3 regions of the Pantoea sp. RCC30.1 genome follow, and region 3 is predicted to be linked to each of the others. Evidence: predicted binding sites of a transcription regulator. Region 3 holds the regulator's gene; each other region holds the start of a gene.
What was found. Region 3 encodes PurR, which represses purine synthesis genes. Its sites were predicted from a motif close to CANGCAAACGTTTGCNTG; they were not measured.

Region 1: purE (5-(carboxyamino)imidazole ribonucleotide mutase) is a predicted target of PurR. The motif match lies at 1,498-1,515, and genes of this name have one in related genera.
Region 2: serA (phosphoglycerate dehydrogenase) is a predicted target of PurR. The motif match lies at 1,996-2,013, and genes of this name have one in related genera.

What each region holds. Positions count from the first base shown of each region.
Region 1 covers NZ_JBXUHX010000026.1:32,611-36,808, reverse strand. Annotated here, with positions in the region: gene cysS (cysteine--tRNA ligase) at 1-46, opposite strand, end outside; gene ppiB (peptidylprolyl isomerase B) at 259-753, shown strand; gene AC2LB6_RS19015 (UDP-2,3-diacylglucosamine diphosphatase) at 753-1,469, shown strand; gene purE (5-(carboxyamino)imidazole ribonucleotide mutase) at 1,600-2,106, shown strand; gene purK (5-(carboxyamino)imidazole ribonucleotide synthase) at 2,103-3,167, shown strand; gene ybbP (putative ABC transporter permease subunit YbbP) at 3,425-4,198, opposite strand, start outside.
Region 2 covers NZ_JBXUHX010000018.1:57,845-62,042, reverse strand. Annotated here, with positions in the region: gene AC2LB6_RS16360 (oxidative stress defense protein) at 1-33, shown strand, start outside; gene AC2LB6_RS16355 (LysR family transcriptional regulator ArgP) at 66-971, opposite strand; gene rpiA (ribose-5-phosphate isomerase RpiA) at 1,154-1,813, shown strand; gene serA (phosphoglycerate dehydrogenase) at 2,093-3,331, shown strand; gene AC2LB6_RS16340 (5-formyltetrahydrofolate cyclo-ligase) at 3,598-4,191, opposite strand.
Region 3 covers NZ_JBXUHX010000017.1:45,129-49,326, reverse strand. Annotated here, with positions in the region: gene AC2LB6_RS15720 (C40 family peptidase) at 1-617, shown strand, start outside; gene cydH (cytochrome bd-I oxidase subunit CydH) at 663-752, opposite strand; gene purR (HTH-type transcriptional repressor PurR) at 1,034-2,059, shown strand; gene punR (DNA-binding transcriptional activator PunR) at 2,056-2,961, opposite strand; gene punC (purine nucleoside transporter PunC) at 3,069-4,198, shown strand, end outside.

The DNA of each region.
Region 1 (4,198 bases), on a different contig from region 3:
TGAATTCCTCTTTCTGTCGACTCAGGGTGTTATAAATCTTAAGCATTGAACGGTTCCGTTTTCGCGTGTGGTTGACACTTTTAAGTATCCAGACATTGTGCCGTATTTTTATCGCTCGCGCGACGCAAAGCAAGCCAACTGCGCCGCGCTGCTGACGCGTCATTGGAAATTATGATATAAGAACGGTCGACAAAAAGGGGGACGCCAATCGACAGAGCGACCTCAGCAACTGATGACAACCTTTACAGGACGACAAAAATGGTAACTTTCCAGACGAACCATGGCGATATCGTAATCAAAACTTTCGATGATAAAGCGCCGGCAACCGTACAGAACTTCCTGGATTACTGCCGTGAAGGTTTTTACGACAACACCATTTTCCACCGTGTAATCAACGGCTTTATGATTCAGGGCGGCGGCTTCGAGCCGGGCATGAAGCAGAAAGAAACCAAAGCAGAAATTCAGAACGAAGCAAGCAACGGCCTGAAAAACACCAAAGGTACGCTGGCAATGGCACGTACCTCTGCGCCGCACTCTGCGACCGCACAGTTCTTCATCAACGTCGCTGATAACGACTTCCTGAACTTCCGTGACGAAAGCGTTCAGGGCTGGGGCTACTGCGTGTTCGCTGAAGTGGTTGAAGGTATGGATGTGGTTGAGAAGATCAAAGCGGTCTCTACCGGCCGCAGCGGCATGCACCAGGATGTGCCAAAAGATGACGTCGTTATCCAGAAAGTGACCGTCAGCGAGTAATGTCGCGCACGCTGTTTATCGCAGATCTGCATCTGTGTCAGGAAGAACCGGCGATTACCGCCGGTTTTCTGCATTTTTTACAGCGCGAAGCGCCCCACTGCGACGCGCTCTATATTCTCGGCGATCTGTTTGAAGCCTGGATTGGCGACGACGATCCCAATCCGCTGCATCAGCAGATTGCCAGCGCCCTGCGCGCCCTCCCGGTTCCGGTTTACTTCATTCATGGCAATCGCGATTTCCTGATTGGCCGACGCTTTGCGCAGGCCTGCGGCATGACGCTGTTGCCGGAAGAGCAGGTGTTGACGCTCTACGGCCATCGGCTGCTCATCATGCACGGCGATACGCTCTGTACGGACGATGCGGGTTATCTGCGTTTTCGTGCCAAAGTGCACAATCCGTGGATCCAGCGACTGTTCCTGGCGTTGCCATTGTGGATACGCAAACGTATTGCCGCCCGGATGCGCGCAGACAGTAAACAGGCTAACCAGCACAAATCCCAGACCATCATGGATGTGAACCAGGAAGCGGTCGCCGCCGCCATGCTGCGCCAGCAGGTGCCGCTGCTGATCCACGGTCATACCCATCGTCCTGAAATTCATACATTGAGCCTGCAGGGTGAAACGGCGCAACGCGCGGTGCTGGGTGCCTGGCACAGCCGGGGTTCCATGATTCAGCTTGACGCCAGCGGCATTCAGCTCATCCATTTCGACTTTTAATCTGCGATTAACTCCCCGACGTCAGGCCGACGCAACCGTTTTCCTTGCGTGCTTCTCATGCTATTCTCGGTGCCCTTCAAAACCTGTCCGCCCGGCCAGGTCTGTTTGTTCATTCACAGGAGTTGACCGCATGTCATCCAACGCCCCGGCCCGCATCGCCATTGTTATGGGTTCCAGAAGTGACTGGGCCACCATGCAGTTCGCCGCTGAAATCCTCTCCAGCCTGGACGTCCCTTTTCATGTTGAAGTAGTCTCTGCGCACCGCACCCCGGATAAACTGTTCAGCTTCGCCGAGACGGCAGCCGGTAATGGTTTTCAGGTGATTATTGCTGGCGCAGGTGGCGCGGCACATCTGCCGGGTATGCTGGCGGCCAAAACCCTGGTACCGGTGCTGGGTGTGCCGGTGCAGAGTGCTGCCCTGAGTGGCGTCGATAGCCTCTATTCGATTGTGCAGATGCCGCGCGGTATTCCGGTCGGGACACTGGCAATTGGCAAGGCGGGCGCAGCCAATGCCGCGCTGCTGGCGGCGCAGATTCTGGCGCTGCATGACAGCGCGCTGGCGTCACGCCTGACGACCTGGCGTCAGAGCCAGACCGATGAGGTGCTGAACCATCCCGATCCGCGGGTGGATGCATGAAGCCGGTTTGCATACTGGGCAACGGCCAGTTAGGTCGTATGCTGCGCCAGGCGGGTGAGCCGCTGGGCATCGCGGTGTATCCGGTCGGTCTGGATGCCGATCCTGCTGCCCTGCCGATCGCCGACAGCGTGATCACTGCCGAAATCGAACGCTGGCCCGAGACCGCGCTGACGCGCGAACTGGCGAGCCATCCGGCCTTTGTTAACCGTGAGATTTTTCCGCGTCTGGCCGATCGTCTGACGCAGAAACAGCTGCTGGATCAGTTGGGGCTTGCCACCGCGCCGTGGCAGTTGCTGGCCGATAAAAGCGAATGGCCAGCGGTGTTTGACTCCCTGGGCGAGCTGGCGATTGTGAAAAGCCGTACCGGCGGATACGACGGACGGGGTCAGTGGCGTCTGCGTGCTGATGAGACTCACCAGCTGCCGGAGGCGTGCTACGGCGAATGTATCGTTGAGCAGGGCATCAACTTTTCCGGTGAAGTGTCACTGGTGGGCGCGCGCGGTCACGATGGCCAGGTGGTGTTCTATCCGCTGACGCATAACCTGCATCAGGATGGCATTCTGCGGACCAGCGTGGCATTTCCGCAGGCGGATCAGGCACAGCAGCAGCAGGCTGAATCGATGCTGAGTGCGATCATGCAGGAACTGAACTACGTCGGCGTAATGGCGATGGAGTGTTTCGTTACGCCAGCCGGATTGCTGATCAATGAGCTGGCTCCGCGCGTCCACAACAGTGGGCACTGGACGCAGAACGGTGCGTCGATCAGCCAGTTTGAGTTGCATCTGCGCGCCATTCTTGGCCTGCCATTACCGCAGCCGGTGGTGTTTGCGCCGTCGGTAATGGTCAATCTGATTGGAACCGCGGTTAACGTTAACTGGCTTCAGCAGCCGCTGGTGCATCTGCACTGGTATGACAAAGAGGTGCGTCCGGGTCGTAAAGTGGGCCACCTGAATCTGACCGACAGCGATGCAGAACGACTCAAAGCGGCACTGAATTCGCTGGTGCCTCAGCTCCCGGAAGAGTACGCCAGCGGCATCGCCTGGGCCGTTGAAAAGCTGTAGTTTCCCGCACCTGAGTCTGATGATGGCTTTACCAGGCAGCTCAGAGCGATTGAGCAGTCGCCTTTAAGTCAGAGGGAGACGCCGGTAACGGGAAACGATCGCAAAGACGCAAAAACGGCATCCCTGCCAGCTCGGCACGCGCCATCCCTGGCGCGTGACGCTTTGCTCTTCGTTTCCCGTTACCCGCTTGCTGGTGAAGGGTGCGATCTGGATGAAGGTCAAAGGCGGGCTTAGTGCCGCCTTATGCCTACACTCCCTTAGGCCGCATCAAACTTCCTGAACAGCGCCTTCCCTTTCAGTAACCGGATTCCCAGCCAGCCACCACACAGTGATAACAGCAGTGCGCCACATAACGGCAACGCCAGCCATAATGTCCAGTCAGGCTGCCACGGGAAATCGAAAATCTTAGTCTGTAATCCCCACAGCGCCGCTTCTGCCCCCATCGCGGCCGCCACGCCGGAGACCACGCCAAGCAGCGCAAACTCACACCACAGCGTGGTGCGCAGCAGTCTTTTGCCCGCACCGAGCGTGCGATAGACCACCAACTCCTGCCTACGCTGGCGCATCCCGACCTGAATCTGCGCCAGCAGCAGTAACACACCGCAGGCAGTGACCAGTACCACCATGATCTCCAGCGCCCGGCTGACCTGCGTCAGTACCTGACCGATCTGCTGCATAATGCTGCCGATATCCAGCAGACTCAGCGCCGGAAAAGCACGATTCAGCTGCGCCAGCAGAACAGGATTCGCCTCCATGCGGAAGCTGGTGAGCCAGGTCTGCGGCTGGCTGTCGAGCGCCCCCGGCGGGAAGATAAAGAAGAAGTTCGGTTTCAGGCCTTCCCAGTCCACTTTACGCAGGCTGGTGATACGGGCGCTGAACGTCTGCGTATCGCCGTCGAACGTCAGGGTATCGCCGAGCTTCAGCCCCAGCCGATCCGCCAGTTCCACTTCCATCGATACTTCACCCGCTTTTGGTGGCCAGTTGCCTGCCACCAGCGGATTGTGATCCGGGCGATCGGCCAGTTCCGTCAG
Region 2 (4,198 bases), on a different contig from region 3:
GTGGTGTTTGAGATAAAGCCCAACACGCCATAATGCAAAACGGGGCTTTCGCCCCGTTTTTGTTTTCAGGCTGCCACGTCATCCTGACGCAGCACCCGATGTCCATGCGCAATCAGCGCATCGGTTACCCGACGCATTAACCGGCTTTCCGGCGCAAACCGATGCCAGTAGAGCATCCGGCGCTGATACAGACCCGGCGTCAAATCGATTAACTCACCGCTCGCCAGCTCACGCTCAATCTGCAGATGCGGGATCATACAGCAGGTCGAACCCTGCCGCGCCATCTGCACAAAGGCTTCAGAGGAGTTCACGATGTGGCAGGGAACGCTACCGGGTGAAAGGTCAAAGTTCTGCTGCAGAAAGGCCTGATGCATATCATCAAGATGATCAAAGGCTACCGCAGGCGCTTTCAGCAGGGCAGAGCGGGTGACGCCATTGGGGAAGAAGCGATCGGCAAAGTCGCGCGATGCTACAAAAAGGTAGTCGAGCGCGCCGAGCTGATCTACCAGGCAACTTGGCAGTGGCTGCGGCTGAATACTCACCGCGCCCACTACTTCACCCCGACGCAGGCGCTCCTGGGTGCGGGTTTCATCTTCGACCTGCAGATTCAGGCGGACGGGGGAATCTGCCAGCACATCTTTCAGCGCAGGCAGCAGCCAGGTCGCCAGACTGTCGGCGTTGACCGCCAGCGACAGCAGCAGCGGCGTAGTACCACTGTTCTCATCGCCCAGCCACTCCTCTTCCAGCAGCTCCACCTGATGCAGCAACGCCAGCAGTTTCTGACCCTGTTCGGTCGGACGCGGCGGCACGGTACGCACCAGCAGCGGCTGCCCAAACAGGTTCTCCAGCTGCTTAATACGCTGTGAAACCGCCGACTGAGTGATACACAACTTCTGTGCGGCACGCTCAAATCCGCGTTCGCGGATCACTGAATCCAGCGCCTGAAGCGTTCGATAATCCGGGCGTTTCATTATTCTTCTCTCTCCTTCAGGGTGGATGTCACTATGCCACAAAAGTGTCACCTGTGATGGCTCTCTTGTTTTTTGTGGGCTGGCTTCCAAAGCGATAAATCCACGTCGGTCAGCCGAGCATTTTCAGCAAGCCTTGTTTTATACTACGCGCACTTCGTTGTCGCACAGGTTTTAAACATACCATGACCCAGGATGAACTGAAAAAAGCTGTTGGCTGGGCTGCACTTGAGTACGTGCAGCCGGGCACCGTTGTTGGCGTAGGCACCGGATCCACCGCTGCCCACTTTATCGATGCGCTTGCCACGGTCAGGCATCAGATCGAAGGTGCCGTCTCCAGCTCAGATGCCTCCACCCAGAAGCTGAAAAGCCTGGGCATTCAGGTGTTCGACCTGAACGAGATTGATGTGCTGTCGGTGTACGTTGATGGCGCGGATGAGATCAACCCACAGATGCAGATGATTAAAGGCGGCGGCGCGGCGCTGACGCGTGAAAAGATTGTGGCTGCAGTGGCTGAGACCTTTATCTGTATCGCTGACGCCTCAAAAGAGGTGGATGTACTGGGCCGCTTCCCGCTGCCGGTCGAAGTGATTCCGATGGCGCGCAGCTATGTGGCGCGTCAGCTGGTGAAAATGGGCGGCTTACCTGAGTATCGTCAGAACGTGGTCACGGATAACGGCAACATTATTCTCGATGTGCATAATCTGCGCATTCTCGATCCGATTGAGCTGGAAAAAGCCATCAACGCCTTACCTGGCGTGGTCACTGTCGGCCTTTTTGCCGCGCGCGGAGCCGATATCGCGCTGATTGGCGGGCCTGATGGAGTGAAAACCATTAAAAAATGATCTGTCTGGCGCCGCAAAGGCGCCGGTTATTTCTGCCTGCAAATCATCTTTTCTCGCGCTGGTGAAATTTGGTGACTTATGTCACATAAGCGCCATCGGCAGTGGGTTCGTTCTCTCATCTCCGCCGACCTCATGATTTTGTCCGGCAATGTGCGGCTGTCAGCTGTTGCCGTGCTGGCTGCCGGGCAATCGTTTGTATTGCCGGACGCGATTTTTTTGATATTTTGACAGAAGGCTGGCTTATGGTAGTCCTCATTGAATGCTGAATAGGATCGGGAAATGGCAAAGGTATCACTGGAAAAAGATAAGATTAAGTTCCTGCTGGTGGAAGGTGTGCATCAGAGCGCGCTGGAGAACCTGCGAGCTGCAGGCTATACCAACATCGAATTCCACAAGGGCGCGCTGGACTCCGACGCGTTAAAAGCATCGATCCGCGATGCACACTTCATTGGTATCCGTTCCCGCACCCAGCTCACTGAAGAGATTTTTGCGGCGGCTGAAAAGCTGGTCGCCGTTGGCTGTTTCTGTATCGGCACCAATCAGGTTGATCTGCAGGCCGCTGCCAGCCGGGGGATTCCGGTGTTCAATGCGCCGTTCTCAAATACCCGCTCAGTTGCGGAGCTGGTGATTGGTGAAATGCTGCTGATGCTGCGTGGCATCCCCGAAGCGAATGCGAAAGCACACCGTGGCATCTGGAATAAGATTGCCAAAGGCTCATTTGAAGCGCGTGGCAAAAAGCTGGGTATCATCGGTTACGGTCATATCGGGATGCAGCTGGGCGTGCTGGCAGAAAGCCTGGGTATGCATGTTTTCTTCTACGACATTGAAAACAAGCTGCCGCTGGGTAATGCCACGCAGGTACGCCATCTGGCAGACCTGCTCAACATGAGCGACGTTGTCAGCCTGCACGTGCCGGAAACTGCTTCTACACAGGATATGATCGGTGCAGAACAGCTGGCGCAGATGAAACCTGGCGCGCTGCTGATTAACGCCTCACGCGGCACCGTGGTCGATATCCCGGCGCTGTGTGATGCGCTGGCCAGCAAGCATGTGGGTGGCGCAGCCATCGACGTCTTCCCGACCGAGCCAGCCACCAACAGCGAGCCGTTTATCTCTCCACTGAGCGAATTCGACAACGTGATTCTGACGCCGCACATTGGCGGATCGACGGAAGAAGCGCAGGAAAATATCGGGATTGAAGTGGCGGGCAAGCTGGCGAAATACTCCGATAACGGCTCGACTCTCTCGGCTGTTAACTTCCCGGAAGTGTCGTTGCCGATCCACGGTATCAGCGCCAGTCGTCTGCTGCACATCCATGAAAACCGTCCAGGCGTGCTGACGGCCATTAACCAGATTTTCGCAGAGCAGGGCATCAACATCGCCGCTCAGTATCTGCAAACCTCGCCGTTTATGGGTTATGTGGTTATCGACATTGATGCAGAACCAGAAGTGGCAGAGAACGCGCTGCAGCTGATGAAGGCGATTCCGGGTACTATTCGCGCCCGTCTGCTTTACTAAGCGCTACTAACCTGAATAGTCGCTTAGTCGCGTCTCTTCAGGTAGTTAATACAGGCTGTCCCGATTTGCTGTAAGACCGAGACTGCGAAGAGAACACGGCCAGATCGGAAAGACGCAAAAGCCGCCATCCATGGCATGCTCGGCCCGCGCAGTCCCTTGCGCGGGACGCTTTCCTTTTCTGACCATGTTCCCTGCGCGTTGAGCTATTTCATTGCTGCCAGATGCGCCCAGGTATGGGTTTTCACTTGTCTGAAAAAGCGGCTCTGCTACTCCCACTGCCAGAGTTTTGACGGCGTCATTACCGCTGGCAAAGGCACATCCCATTCTGCCACCGGCAGACTATCGACCTGCTGACAATCGTGTGCCAGACCGACCGGCAAAAAGCCATGCTGCCGCCAGTTCTGCAGGGTGCGATCGTAGAAGCCTCCGCCCATCCCAAGACGCTGCCCATGCTGATCAAACGCCACCAATGGCACCATCATCAGATCCAGCTGATCAAGCGTGATCAACTGCCGGATATCCAGCGGCGGTTCAGGAATACGTAGTTTATTGGTGTGCAATGGGGTATCGGACGAGTAGCGCAGAAACAGTAGATTACCGGGGGAGAAGGGGTGCAAGACCGGCAGATAGACCGCTTTCTTCATATGCCAGAGCCTGGCAATCAGCGGACGGGTATTCAGCTCACCATCAACCGACAGGAACAGGGCAATATTGCGCGCGGTAGTGATCGGAGCGTAGTTAAGGGCGAGTTCAGCAAGTTGTTCGGCCGCCTGGGCCTGCTGATCATCAGTCATCGCACGACGCAGATGGCGTACCTGCTGACGGATGACCTGACGCTGTATCATTGAAGATGATGACATGGAAGAT
Region 3 (4,198 bases):
AACTCAAAACTAAAAAACAGAAAAAAGTCGAACTCACTGCGAAACAGACGCCTGCTAAGAAGACCTCGCTTAAAACCGCCCGTATCAGCAAAAGCAAAGAAAAAAATAAAGAGAAGAAACGCTATGGTCATCAGCGCCAGCTAAAAACCGCTGAGGTCACCACCAGCGAACCTGGCACAATTAAAATGAGCAAATCCCACCGTCAGCGCTATCAGAAGGCACGTGAAACCGCGATGACCAAGCTGATGGGCCAGTTGGGTAAACCTTATCAGTGGGGCGGCACGTCACCCCATACTGGTTTCGATTGCAGCGGTCTGGTCTGGTACGCCTATAAAGATCTGGTGAAGTTTAAGATCCCGCGTACCGCTAACGAGATGTATCACCTGCGTGACGCAGCGCCAATTAAACGCGAGTCGCTGGAGAAAGGCGATCTGGTCTTCTTCCGCATTAACGGTCGCGGTACTGCGGACCACGTCGGCGTTTACCTGGGCGATGGCAAGTTTATTCAATCGCCACGTACCGGTAAAGATATTCAGATCAGCGCATTAGGAGAAGATTACTGGCAGCGCCACTACATTGGCGCCCGTCGGGTGATGACGCCAAAAACTATACGCTGAGCAGCAGAACAGTCAGAAAAAGCCGGGATAATCCCGGCTTTTTTATTAGTGCAGAATGGCAGTAAAACTAAAGGCCACAATCATCAGCAGACAGCCTGCGGTGGTCATTAACGCCAGTTTAAGATCGGTACTCATTGTTTGCTCCTTAGTCACACAATTTGTAGGGATATGGCATTTTCCCACACAGCCCGGTAAAAATCTCGTTTTATCCGTCCAGCCTTGTTAGAATCCCGCCTCTGTTGCGCAACGCGCGCAACTCTGATTCCGTTTGCGCATCTTTTAAGGCATTTATTCTCCGCCAGCGGCCTGTTTACGGGCAAGAAAAGCTGCATTTTTGCGGAAAAAACCCTGAGCAGACGCAAACGTTTAACACTACGCTTATCATAGAGTTAGATAAGCACTGGAGTCCGATTTTCATGGCAACAATTAAAGATGTGGCGAAACGCGCCGGCGTCTCAACGACCACCGTTTCGCACGTCATCAATAAAACCCGCTTTGTCGCTGAAGAGACACGCAACGCGGTCTGGCAGGCGATAAAAGAACTTCACTACTCGCCGAGCGCCGTCGCGCGCAGCCTGAAAGTGAACCACACCAGGACGCTGGGCCTGCTTGCCACCTCCAGCGAAGCGCCCTATTTTGCTGAAATTATTGAAGCGGTTGAAAATCACTGTTTTGACAAAGGCTATACGCTGATTCTGGGTAATGCGCATAACGACCTGCAAAAGCAGCGCGCCTACCTCAGCATGATGGCGCAGAAACGCGTCGATGGTCTGCTGGTGATGTGCTCTGAATATCCGGACGATCTGCTGCAGATGCTGGAAGAGAACCGTAATATCCCAATGGTGGTGATGGACTGGGGCGAGTCGCGCGCCGACTTCACCGACACGGTGCTCGATAATGCTTTCCAGGGCGGCTATCTGGCTGGACGCTATCTGATTGAACGCGGACACCGTGATATTGGTGCTATCCCCGGTCAGATGGAACGCAACACTGGTGGAGGACGCCACGCCGGTTTCCTGAAGGCGATGGAAGAAGCGGGTATTCAACCGCGTGCCGAGTGGATTGTGCAGGGTGACTTCGAGCCGGAGTCAGGCTATCAGGCGATGCAGCAGATCCTGTCGCAGAAACAGCGTCCAACGGCGGTGTTCTGCGGCGGTGACATCATGGCGATGGGCGCGATTTGCGCCGCCGACGAGATGGGCCTGCGCGTCCCGCAGGATATTTCGGTGATCGGTTATGACAATGTGCGCAACGCCCGCTATTTCGCACCGGCCCTGACGACCGTGCATCAGCCTAAAGCCCAGTTGGGTGAAAAAGCGCTGGATATGCTGCTGGACCGCATCACCAGTAAGCGTGAAGTGTCACAAACGATTGAAGTCCACCCTACGCTGATTGAACGCCGTTCCGTGGCCGATGGTCCATTCCGCGACTATCGCCGTTAATCTTCGCTTAACCACTCCTGATTAAGTGTTTGCGCATCACCCAGATAGCTGAGCAACCAGCCTGTTGCCGGTGATGCGCGATCTTCAGCCCAGCTGACGCAGCAGGGGCTGTCCGGGAACGCCACCGGCAGTGTCAGTTCAACCAGCTGGCCGCTGTCCAGCAGTGGCCTGGCAAGATGACCCGGCACCATCGCCACACACAATCCCGCCTGTACGCACTCCAGCCCGGTCTGCCATTCCGGCACCACCAGCCTGCGCTGGTTATCCAGCGTCCATGTCATACGGCGTGGCAGCGCACGCGAGGTATCTTCCAGCACCAGTGATGGCCAGCTTCGCAACGTGTCATCATCGATCTGGCTCGCCTGCGTCAGCGGATGATCCGGCGCGACCACGCAGCGCCAGTTGAGAGTGCCCATATCGCGAAACGCAAAACGTCCGCCCACCGGGATTGCCTGCGTGGCACCAATCGCGACCTCCACCCGGCCATCGGCCAGCGCATCCCAGACGCCGTTAAAGACTTCATAGCTGATGATGAGCTCCATATCGGGGAAGTGGCGATAGAAATCTTTAACCAGTTGCCGGGTGCGCTGAGGCTTTGCAATACGGTCAACGGCAATGCTGAGCTGCCCGCGCCAGCCGTTGGCAAGCTGCTGACACTGTCGCCGGGTGGCAAGCATTTTTTTGATGACGCTGCGCCCTTCCCTGACAAAATGCTCGCCTGCCGGGGTGAGGACCACTTCACGATGCTGACGCTCAAATAGCGGCACCGCCAGCCAGTTCTCCAGCTGGCGCACCGTGTAGCTGATGGCAGAAGGCACCCGATGTAACTCCTGCGCGGCAGCGCTGAAGCTGCCCCCACGGGCGACCGCGTCAACCACTTCTAATGCATATTCTGACCACATAATCTGCCTTCAAAAATTTTAACAGCAATCGGCAAATATTACCGTTTCACAGCAGCAAACGCACCTTTTACACTCTGCCGCGTTTATCCTGCAAAAATGAGAATGAGATGTTGTCGAATAAAGGATTTATGCCTTACCTTGCCCTGCTGAGCATGCTCGGCTTTTTAGCCACAGATATGTACCTGCCCGCCTTCGGGGCGATGCAGCAAACCTTTAATACCTCACCCGGCCTGATCAGCGCCAGTATGAGTCTCTTTCTGGGAGGCTTCGCCCTGGGTCAGCTATTCTGGGGACCGCTCTCCGATCGCATTGGTCGCAAACCTGTGCTGCTGGCCGGACTGGCCATGTTTGGCATCGGCTGTGCGGGCATGCTGTGGGTGAATAATATCTATCTGATGCTGGCGCTGCGCTTCGTGCAGGCGATTGGCGTCTGTGCTGCGGCCGTGAGCTGGCAGGCATTAGTGGTGGATCGCTACCCTGCCGCGCGCGCCAACAAAGTCTTCGCCACCATTATGCCGCTGGTTGCGCTCTCTCCCGCGCTGGCGCCGTTGCTGGGTGCCTGGCTGATCGGCCACTTCCACTGGCGTTCGATTTTCCTGGTGCTGACCCTGATTGCGATGGCGCTGATACTGACCACGCTGCGTCTGCCCACCGTTCGCAAAGCCGCAAGTGAAAAAAAGGCGCAGCCGGGCTTCTTCACGCTGCTGAAATCGCGGGTCTACAGCGGCAACGTGCTGATCTACTCTGCCTGTTCTGCCAGCTTCTTTGCCTGGCTGACTGGCTCGCCGTTTATTCTGGCGGATCTGGGTCTCTCACCCGCCGATATCGGCCTGAGTTATGTGCCCCAGACCCTCGCCTTTTTAATAGGTGGATTCGGCTGTCGCGCTCTGCTCAACCGCTTTAACGGTGCACAGTTGCTGCCCTGGATGCTGGGCGTCTACAGCCTAAGCATTCTGTCGCTGTTTGCTGTTGCGCTTGCAGGCAACAGCACGCTGGTGAGCCTGATGGTTCCGTTCTGCGGGATGGCGCTGGCTAACGGGGCGATCTATCCGATTGTGGTTTCCAGTGCACTGATGCCCTTCCCGGATGCCACTGGTAAAGCTGCTGCTTTGCAGAACACCCTGCAGTTAGGACTCTGCTTCGCCGCCAGCCTGGCGGTATCAGCTGGATTAACCCAGGCGCTGTTTACAACCACGCTGATGATGGCGGTGACCATTGTGCTCGCGTTGATCGGTTA